DNA from 3 places in the Arthrobacter sp. EM1 genome. Region 3 is predicted to be linked to each of the others. Evidence: riboswitches for the same ligand, from Rfam matches in the RefSeq annotation. Region 3 holds a riboswitch; each other region holds the start of a gene.

Evidence for each region. Region 3 has a riboswitch for S-adenosylmethionine ahead of QI450_RS10905 (aminotransferase class V-fold PLP-dependent enzyme). Riboswitches for the same ligand answer to the same signal wherever they lie in the genome.
Region 1: it holds a riboswitch for S-adenosylmethionine, as region 3 does, so the genes downstream of both, QI450_RS15155 (DUF1737 domain-containing protein) here and QI450_RS10905 (aminotransferase class V-fold PLP-dependent enzyme) in region 3, are expected to answer to the same signal.
Region 2: it holds a riboswitch for S-adenosylmethionine, as region 3 does, so the genes downstream of both, QI450_RS03750 (bifunctional o-acetylhomoserine/o-acetylserine sulfhydrylase) here and QI450_RS10905 (aminotransferase class V-fold PLP-dependent enzyme) in region 3, are expected to answer to the same signal.

The regions. Positions count from the first base shown of each region.
Region 1 is NZ_CP124836.1:3,269,326-3,272,591, forward strand. It holds gene QI450_RS15150 (ATP-grasp domain-containing protein) at 1-736, opposite strand, end outside; SAM riboswitch class IV at 1,280-1,394, shown strand; gene QI450_RS15155 (DUF1737 domain-containing protein) at 1,408-1,728, shown strand; gene QI450_RS15160 (rhodanese-like domain-containing protein) at 1,725-2,135, shown strand; gene QI450_RS15165 (O-succinylhomoserine sulfhydrylase) at 2,136-3,266, shown strand, end outside.
Region 2 is NZ_CP124836.1:856,900-860,165, reverse strand. It holds gene QI450_RS03755 (homoserine O-acetyltransferase) at 1-489, opposite strand, end outside; SAM riboswitch class IV at 501-616, opposite strand; gene QI450_RS03750 (bifunctional o-acetylhomoserine/o-acetylserine sulfhydrylase) at 695-2,011, opposite strand; SAM riboswitch class IV at 2,076-2,191, opposite strand; gene QI450_RS03745 (VOC family protein) at 2,408-3,046, shown strand; gene QI450_RS03740 (CPBP family intramembrane glutamic endopeptidase) at 3,189-3,266, opposite strand, start outside.
Region 3 is NZ_CP124836.1:2,363,195-2,366,460, forward strand. It holds gene QI450_RS10895 (ribosome small subunit-dependent GTPase A) at 1-708, shown strand, start outside; gene hisN (histidinol-phosphatase) at 761-1,573, shown strand; SAM riboswitch class IV at 1,680-1,793, shown strand; gene QI450_RS10905 (aminotransferase class V-fold PLP-dependent enzyme) at 1,828-3,266, shown strand, end outside.

The DNA.
Region 1 (3,266 bases), 910 kb from region 3:
CGCGGACCGCAGCCATCGCCACGTTGCCCACGTCGATCGCTTCGCCCGCCTCGGCCCGGCGAGTGGTCACGGCGTTGCCAAGGATGCGGTCCGCCGGCCCAACCTTCGCCACAACAACCACAAACGGCGCGGCACCGTTGTGCGCCGGTGTGCCGAAAACCATGGGCCGGTACTCGTTTCCGGGGATGAATTCCTGGACGATGTGGCTGTCCGGCAGGCGCTGCCAGTCCATTTCCGTGCCGCCATCGACGACTGTCACGCCCCGGCCGCCTCGGGACGCCCGGGGTGTGACGACGACCGGTCCGCCCAGGGCGGCCATTGCAGCGTCCGCATCGGCGAAGTCGCTGGGCACACCGAACCGGGGCACGGGAACGCCCGCTGCATGTAGTTGCCAGGCCGTAAAGAGCTTGTCATGGGCCAGCGCCACCGGGCCCGGATCGCCGATCATCACACGCACGTCCGCTCCGAACGCCGCCCGGAACGCGGCGAGCTGCGGCAGTTCCTCGCTGACCGTGGGAATGACCAGATTGATGCCTTCCTGGCTAACCAGTCGCCGAAGTGTTGATACCCGTTCCGCGTCCGTCGCGTGCGGGACGGGGAGCACCGTGAATCCTGCCCCGTCCGGCAGCTCGCGGATATCCGTCCCGAAGACAGGAATGCCGCGCGCTTTCAGTTGGGCCGCGATGGCCTTGCCCGCAGGGCCGCAGGCGCCGGTGACCAATACGCGCGGCCTCACCGCTGTGCCGTCCTGGCAGCCCGGCCCCGGCCATCGCCGCGGGCATCCGGACCGGAGGGCCGGTTCGGAATCAACCCTTCCGTTACCTGGCGACCGGGCGTGCTGATAACAGCGGCGAAGGCCGTGCTCAGGAGAATAATGAGTAGAACATATATCGCGGCCATGGCAATCCCCTTCCCTTGTTAAAGGCCCGGCAGTCGACGGCGCCGCACCGGCCTAACTGGCTGGATCATCAGAGCCGGCCGCAAAACTGAGCGATCCTCGGATGGCGTTTTAGGGCCTGGTGACGTCCTTGCAGCTGGTCCTTCAGTAAAGTCGCGCCGACTACCAAAAGTCCCGAGTAGGAACTACCCGAAAGCCTCCCCGGTTCGAATTCGAGGCCCCGGGGGTTTGTACCTGTGTGCAATCCCCCGAGTACGTGGATGGGGACGCTGGCATGAACGCTGGCGAATGGCTTTTGAACAAACCTCCGTTTCCACCCCGCTCCTTAACATGACGGCCGCCGCCGTGCGGTCCGGCGTCGCAGGTGTTACGTTCTTTGGGAGTAATGAGAACCGGCGCCAAGCCCTGACTGGCCGGTCGGCAACCCTCCCTTTCGCGGCGGGGTGCCTCAGGTGAGTACTCGGCATATCGACCATTCGAGCTGCAAGCGTGAAAGAAGGAGATCCGTCATGCCTGACGCGTCCACCGCTGCTGTCCCCCGGACAGCAGCGAACAAAGCCCCGGCCCCGTCCCCCGCAGTCGCCGGTGCCGCCGAGCAGAAACTGCTGTACCGTCTGTTCACCGGAGCCGATGACCGCGCCTTCTGCGAGCGTGTATCGGCCGCCCTCACCGAGGGCTACGTTCTCCACGGCGGCCCGGCTGTCACGTTCAACGGCAGCAACGTCGTCGTGGCCCAGGCCCTTGTGCTGCCGGCGGCGATCGCCAACGCCGATGCGGCCGTCGCCAGCGCCGTGGACCATCTCGACTTCGACGGCGGGGGCCACGCGTGAGCTACGCCGGGGACCTCAGCCCGCAGGAGGCCTGGTCCAAGCTCGGGGACGGCGCCATCCTGGTGGACGTCCGCACCGAGGGTGAATGGGCCAGCGCCGGAATTCCGGACACCAAGGCGACGGAGAATGATCCGCTCTTCATCCAGTGGAGCCTCGCCGGCGGTATCCCCAATTCACAGTTTTTGGCGCAACTGAGACAACAGGCCCCCGAAGCCGGCGGCACCGAATTGTTGTTCCTTTGCCGCTCGGGCGCGCGCTCCGTCGCGGCCGCAATCGTGGCCACCGAGGCCGGTTTTACGTCCTTTAACATCCTTGAGGGCTTTGAGGGCGAACCGGACGGCGAGGGCCAACGCACTGTCAACGGCTGGAAAAACCGCGGCCTCCCCACCAACCTCGGAAGACACTAAGTGACATTCAACCCTGCTGCCGCCGGCTGGAGCGCCGACACCCAGGCCGTCCGCGGCGGACTCGACCGCACCGGATTTCAGGAGACGTCAGAACCGATCTTCCTGAACTCCGGCTTCGTCTACGAATCGGCGGCCGCCGCGGAACGCGCCTTCGCCGGCCACGACGAGCGTTTCGTCTACTCCCGCTACGGCAATCCCTCTGTGGCGACGTTCCAGGAGCGGCTCCGGCTGCTCGAAGGCACCGAGGCCTGCTTTGCCACGGCGTCGGGCATGTCCGCTGTCTTTACTGCCCTGGGTGCCCTGTTGGCCGCCGGCGACAGGGTGGTGGCGGCCCGATCGCTGTTCGGCTCATGCTTCGTGATCCTGAACGAGATCCTGCCCCGCTGGGGCGTCGAGACGGTCTTCGTTGACGGCCCGGACCTGGTGCAGTGGCGCGAGGCGCTCGCCAAACCCACCACTGCTGTCTTCTTCGAGTCGCCCTCGAACCCAATGCAGGAAATCGTGGATATCGCGGCCGTGAGCGAACTGGCGCACGCGGCCGGGGCGACGGTCGTCGTCGATAATGTCTTTGCCACTCCCCTGCTGCAGCGCTGCGGGGAGCTCGGCGCGGACGTGATCGTCTACTCCGGCACCAAGCACATCGACGGCCAGGGCCGCGTCCTTGGCGGCGCGATCCTGGGCACCAAGGATTTCATCGAGGGCCCGGTCAAGCAGCTGATGCGCCATACCGGCCCGGCGCTCTCGGCCTTCAACGCATGGGTGCTGACCAAGGGCCTGGAGACGATGGCCCTGCGGGTGAACCACTCCTGTGCCTCCGCGCTGCGGCTGGCCGAGTGGCTTGAGGAGCAACCCGCGGTCAGCTGGGTCAAGTACCCGCTGCTGCAGTCCCACCCGCAGCATCAGCTGGCCGCCCGGCAGATGAAAGCCGGCGGCACCGTGCTGACCTTCGAGCTCGCCGCGTCCGCCGGGCATTCGGCGAAGGAGGCTGCGTTCGCGCTGCTGGACGGGTTGCGGATCATCGATATCTCCAACAACCTCGGCGATTCGAAGTCGCTGATCACCCATCCCGCCACCACGACGCACCGCGCTATGGGGCCGGAGGGCCGTGCGTCGATCGGGCTCAGTGACGGC
Region 2 (3,266 bases), 1.5 Mb from region 3:
CGCATCCGCGAGCCGGGCCTCGGCGTCGGTGGTATCGCGCAGCGTGACCAGCGGGAACCGTGAGCCCCAGGGCTTCCCGTCGGGTGCCGTCGATGAGGGTCCGGTGGAGCCGTAGCAGCCGCCCAGGATATTGATCGAGACGACGAAGTACTTCCCCGTGTCCACCGGGGCGCCCGGGCCCGCGAGCTGCTCCCACCAGCCCGGTTCCGCACTGGCGCCTCGCGTGACGTGGGTGTCCCCCGTCAACGCGTGCTCGATCAGCACGGCATTGGAGCGTTCAGCGTTGAGGGTCCCCCATGTTTCGTAGCCGAGGGTGGCGTCAGGCAGCCGGGCACCGGATTCGAGCACCAGGTCACCGATCCGGAGGTGCCGGACGGTTCCGTCCGGCACAGCCGCGCCGTCCGCGGCGACGCTGCCGCCGGGGTCCGGGGCATGGGGATGGGAGGTCTTGCTTGCGGATTCACCCTGGCGGGTGGCGGCAATCGTCATGTGAGGACCTAACTTCGCGCTTGCCCGCCGGCAGCTCACCGGCAGGCCAGGTCTTCACCCGGGGCACCCCGCCGCAAATGGAGGGTTGCCGGCCAGCAAGCCGGGGCTGTCGCTGGCACTCATGACCTCCCCTGAGTGTACGAAATGCCGGCGCCCGGTGGCGAAGAATGTGACGCCCGTGTGACTTCCCCCGGGGAACGGTTGGTCAGACGGTCTTGGCGGCGCGGAAACCGGCATCCAGGTCGGCGAGGATGTCATCGATGTGCTCCAGGCCCACGGAGAGCCGCACCAGGCCGGGGTTCACCCCGGCGACGACCTGCTGCTCCGGCGAGAGTTGGCTGTGTGTGGTCGAGGCCGGGTGAATGACCAGGGAGCGCACATCGCCGATATTGGCGACGTGCGAGTGCAATTCCAGCGCGTCCACAAAGCTCTTGCCGGCCTCGGCTCCGCCGGCGATGTTAAAGGACACAACGGCGCCGGTCCCCTTCGGTCCGTACTTGCGGCCGCGCTCGAACCAAGGGCTGGACGGCAGGCCGGCATAGGCGACGGATTCGACGTCGTCCCTGGCCTCCAGCCATTCGGCGACCCGGCCGGCGTTGGCAACGTGCCGCTCCATCCGCAGGCTCAGGGTTTCGATGCCTTGGGCGATAAGGAAGGCGTTGAACGGGGACACCGCAGAGCCCAGGTCGCGCAACAACTGCACACGCGCCTTGAGGATATAGGAGAGGTTCGCGCCGAGCGCACCGTCCGCGCCGAGGTCCCGGGCGTAGACCAGCCCGTTGTAGCTGGGATCCGGGGTGTTGAAGCCGGGGAACCGTTCCGGGTCCTTGCCGAAGTCGAAATTGCCCGAGTCCACAATCACGCCGGCGATCGCGGTTCCATGGCCGCCAAGGTACTTGGTGGCCGAATGCACCACAATGTCCGCACCCCACTCAATCGGCCGGATAAGGTACGGCGTGGCGAGGGTGTTGTCTACGATCAGCGGGACACCGGCCGCGTGGGCCACCTGGGAGATGCCCTCAAGATCCAGCACGTCCTGGCGCGGGTTGGAGACCACTTCGCCAAAAAAGAGTTTGGTATTGGGCTGCACGGCGTCACGCCACTGCGCCAGGTTGTCCGGGTCCGCCACGAAGGTCACGGAAATGCCAAACTTCTTCAGTGTGTGCGCCAGCAGGTTGTAAGTACCGCCGTAAAGGCTGGGACTTGCCACCACGTGGTCTCCGGCTTCTGCGACATTCAGGATGGCCAGGGTCTCCGCCGCCTGTCCGGAGCTCAGCAGCAGAGCCGCGAGTCCGCCTTCCAGGCTGGCAACCCGCTGCTCCACGGCATCCTGGGTAGGGTTGCCGATCCTGGTGTAAATGGGGGCCAGCTCCGCCAGGGCAAAGCGGTTCGCGGCACTCTCGGCGCTGGGGAACACAAACGACGTCGTCTGGTAAATCGGCAGCGAGCGGGCGCCGGTGGCGCTGTCGGGCTCCTGGCCGGCATGGATCTGACGGGTTTCGAAGGACCAGGCACTGGACATCGGGACACTCCTTAGGGGAGCGGGCACAGCCTGACCCTGGGCACCGTGGCCCGGGCCCGTGCTGGCGCCGCGCTTGCCTCCCGGCGGGCGCCGGACGGCCAGGTCCTCACCCGGGGCACCCCACCGCGATACGAGGGTTGCCGGCCAGCGAGCCGGGGCTGTGCGCTGGCACTCATGACCTCACCCCAGTCTAGGAACCGGTTGCAGGCGGTGGATAGCTTTGTGACAAAGATGAAGCTGGCCCGGCCGCGGCGCTGCTGATGCCATGCCAATGCGGCCACGTGTGCTGCCAAGTGTGCTGCCGAGAGTGTGGCCGGAACAGTCCGGATCCGACCCCAACTGCCAGTAAGGGTACCCTAAGCTGAGAGGCGCATCACAAAGTGCCAAGATGATGGCATGCGCATGGATCACGTCTCTTACGCCTGTGAACAAGATGGCCTCGCTGCCACCACCGAACGAATTGCGTCTGCCCTCGGCGTGGAAGCCGTGAAGGGCGGAGTACACCCCCGATTCGGGACCCGCAACATGATCATCCCGCTAGCGGGACACAAGTACCTCGAGGTGGTGGAGGTCCTGAACCACCCGGCCTCCGACAAGGCCCCCTTCGGCCAGGCCGTCCGCGCCCGCTCCGAAGCCGGCGGCGGCTGGATGGGCTGGTGTGTGGAGGTCGACGACCTCGCCCCGTTCGAAGTCCGGCTCGGCCGCGCCGCCGTCAACGGCAACCGCAAGTTCCCGGACGGCCGGGAGCTGGTCTGGAAGCAGATTGGCATCCTTGGGCTCATCGCCGATCCCCAGGTCCCGTACATGCTCAAATGGGAAGGCGATCCGGAACTCCACCCGTCGAAGGCCTACGAGGGCAACGTCAAAATGTCCGCCCTCACGATTGCCGGTTCGGCCGAGCGCGTCACCGAATGGCTCGGCGTCCCGGTGGAGAAGCCGCTCGAAGACGTGGCCGTGCACTGGATTGCTCCGCGCGGGACACCCGGCATCCTCTCCGTCACGTTTGAGACGGCGTCCGGAGCCGTCACGATCTGAGGCTTCACCGCCCCGCACTTCGGCCGCCATCAGCGGGTGTCAACGACGTCACCCACCGATGGTGGCCGAATTTCTTAAAGCACGTATGGGCCGCCGCAGCCGTGCCCCGCAGATCCCCTCCGCGCAGAACCCCTCCGGCGGCTCAGCCCAGGCCGATGGCCTTGCCAAAGAGGCTGAAGCCGACGAAGGCCACGGTGTCCAGCAGCGCGTGGGCGATCAC
Region 3 (3,266 bases):
CCCGAGCCGCGGACCGGGTTTATCGACCGCGCCCTGGTGGCCGCGTACGACGCCGGGATCGATCCGCTGCTGCTTGTCACCAAAGCCGACGTCAAGGATCCTGCCGAGCTCCTCGCCAACTACCAGCACCTTGCTTTCCCGGTGATTATTTCCAAGACGGCGGACTCCGCCGCCTCGGGCATCGATGCCCGCTCCGATGACGGGCTCTCCGCCCGGCTGGACAAGGACGCCGTCGCACAGCTGCGCGCCTACCTCGACGGGAAGGTCACCGTGATGCTGGGCCATTCCGGCGTCGGCAAGTCCACCATGGTTAACGCCCTGACCGGCGCCGAACGCGCCACCGGCGGTGTCAACGCCGTGACCGGGCGCGGCCGCCACACCTCATCCTCCGCGCTGGCCCTCAAAGTCAACGATGCGCCGGCGGGGAGCTGGATCATCGACACCCCGGGCATCCGCTCCTTCGGGCTCGCCCATGTGGACCCGGACCGGATCCTGCGGTCCTTCCCCGACCTCGAGCCCGGCACCGACGACTGCGAACGGGGCTGCAAGCACGATTCCAGCGCCGTCAACTGCGGCGTGGACGCCTGGGTGGCCTCCGGCCAGGCAGGAGAATCCGGTCCGGCCAGGCTCGCCTCACTGCGCCGTTTGCTCGGGACAGACCCGCGGTTGGAAGCCCAGGACGTTAAGGAACTGGGCACCGTCTCCTAGCAGACCGCGGCGCCTACCGCTTCCCTGCCCGCTTTGACGGTAGTTTGGAAGCATGAGTCAACCCGCTTCGAGCTACAACGACGACCTGCGCCTTGCCCATGTCCTGGCAGATTCCGTAGATGCCCAGACCATGAGCCGCTTCAAGGCGCTCGACCTTCGGATCGAGACGAAGCCGGACCTGACGCCGGTCACTGACGCCGATAAATCCGCCGAGGAGGCCATCCGTGGCCAGCTGTCGCGGTCCCGGCCCCGCGACGCCGTGCTCGGGGAGGAGTTCGGCAGTTCCGGCCACGGCTCCCGCCGCTGGATCATCGACCCGATTGACGGGACCAAAAACTTCGTCCGCGGCGTCCCGGTCTGGGCGACGCTGATCGCCCTCGTCGATGAGGGCGAGCCGGTAGTCGGCGTTGTCAGTGCCCCGGCGCTGGGAAAGCGCTGGTGGGCGGCAAAAGGCGCCGGTGCGTACATGGGCCGTTCACTGGCGGCCGCAACCCGGCTGAAGGTCTCCAACGTCGCGAGCCTGCCGGATGCCTCGCTGTCATATTCCAGCCTGGGAGGTTGGAAGCAGCGCGGCAACCTTGACGAGTTCCTGGGGCTCACCGAAGAGGTGTGGCGGACCCGCGCCTACGGCGACTTCTGGTCCTACTGCCTGGTGGCGGAAGGTGCCGTTGATATCGCCTGCGAACCCGAACTCAACCTCTACGACATGGCCGCGCTGGTTCCGATCGTCACCGAGGCCGGCGGCCGCTTTACCTCCCTCGAAGGAGAAGACGGTCCCTTCGGCGGCAACGCCCTCGCGACCAACTCCATTCTGCACTCCGAAGTCCTCAAGCGTCTGAACCCCGGGCTGGACGACCTGCTGTAAGCGCGTCCGGCGCCGTTCGGCAGCTTCGGTACCGGACCGTCACAAAGGACTTCACAATCCTGCCCTGCCTTTTCCACGGAAGCCGGCATGGCCTAGGCTCGAACCAGGTCACGAGTGCCAGCGCTAAACCCCGGTTTGCTGGCCGGCAACCCTCCATTCGCGGCGGGGTGCCCCGGGTGACGACCTGGCCGGTCCGGAACGGACCCGGCAAGCGCGGATCCCCGGTGCGTGGGGTCCTTTTCGAGCGAGGCCCCATGACGACTGCCACCATTCCTGCCGGCGCCGAGGTTCAGGCCAAGACCGGTCCGGCACATCCCGATCCGCGGTTCGCCGTTGCCCGCCGGCCGCTGGCCGCGGTGACCGGCGCCGAGATCCAGGCGCCTCTCATCCAGGGCGGACATGTCCGCTACGCCAACCTGGACTACGGTGCCTCGGCTCCGGCGCTGTCCGTGGTCTCGGCCTACCTCAACGAGATCCTGCCGTTCTACGCCAGCGTCCACCGCGGCGCCGGCTATGCCTCCCAGATCAGCACCTCGGTCTACGAGAACGCCCGCGGGATTGTCCGCGACTTCGTTGGCGGCCGGCCGGACGATGCGGTGATCTTCACCAGGAACACCACCGATTCGCTGAACCTGCTGGCCGGCTGCCTGCCGGTCGTCGACGGCGAGCATACCGGCGAGGTGCTCTACCTCGACATTGAACACCATGCCAACCTCCTGCCCTGGCAGCGGGTACCCCACCGCAGCGTCATTGCCGCCCCCACCCTCGCGGCCACCCTGGAGCTGCTCCGCCAGGAACTCGCCCACGGCGGCGTCAGCCTGCTTGCCGTGACCGGGGCCTCCAACGTCACCGGCGAGATCCTGCCAATCCGCGACCTGGCAGCGCTGGCGCACGACTACGGCGCCCGGATCGTCGTCGACGCCGCCCAGTTGGCCCCGCACCGGCGGATCAACGTCTCCACGGACGACCTCGACTACATCGCCTTCTCGGGGCACAAGCTCTACGCACCCTTCGGTGCCGGCGTCCTGATCGGGCGTCCCGACTGGCTCGACGCCGGCATCCCGCACCTCGCGGGCGGCGGGGCCGTCCAGGACGCCCGGATCGATGCTGTCAGCTGGACCACGGGACCCGCCCGGCATGAGGGCGGATCCCCGAACGTGCTCGGCGCCGCCACCCTGGCCCGGGCCGCGCAAATCATCGCCGGGCTGGACGCGGACCAGTGGCACGCGCACGAGAACGCCATCCGGTCCTTCCTGGTGGAAGGCCTCGCCCGGATCGACGGTGTGACGGTCCACCAGATCTTCTCCGACAGCGGTACCTTCGACGCGGCTGCAGGGCCGGGGGCGGGCACCGGGTCACAGACCCCTCCCGGCGCCGGCACCATCGGCGTCGTCAACTTCTCGGTGGAAGGCTACGACGCGGGCCTGGTGGCAGCCTACCTGTCCGCCGAGCACGGTATGGGGCTGCGCGACGGCAGGTTTTGCGCGCATCCGCTGCTCCGGCGGCTTGGCCTGCCCTCGGGGTCGCTGCGGGCAAGCTTCGGTTTGGGCTCCAGGCTTGATGACGCCCAGCGGCTGCTCACCGGAGTCCGGGAGCTGCTCGGGAACGGCCTCGGCTGGGACTACGTGGTGGACGCAGGCCGCTGGGTACCGTCCAACGACACCCGCAGCTACCCGCACTGGGCCCCCAATAC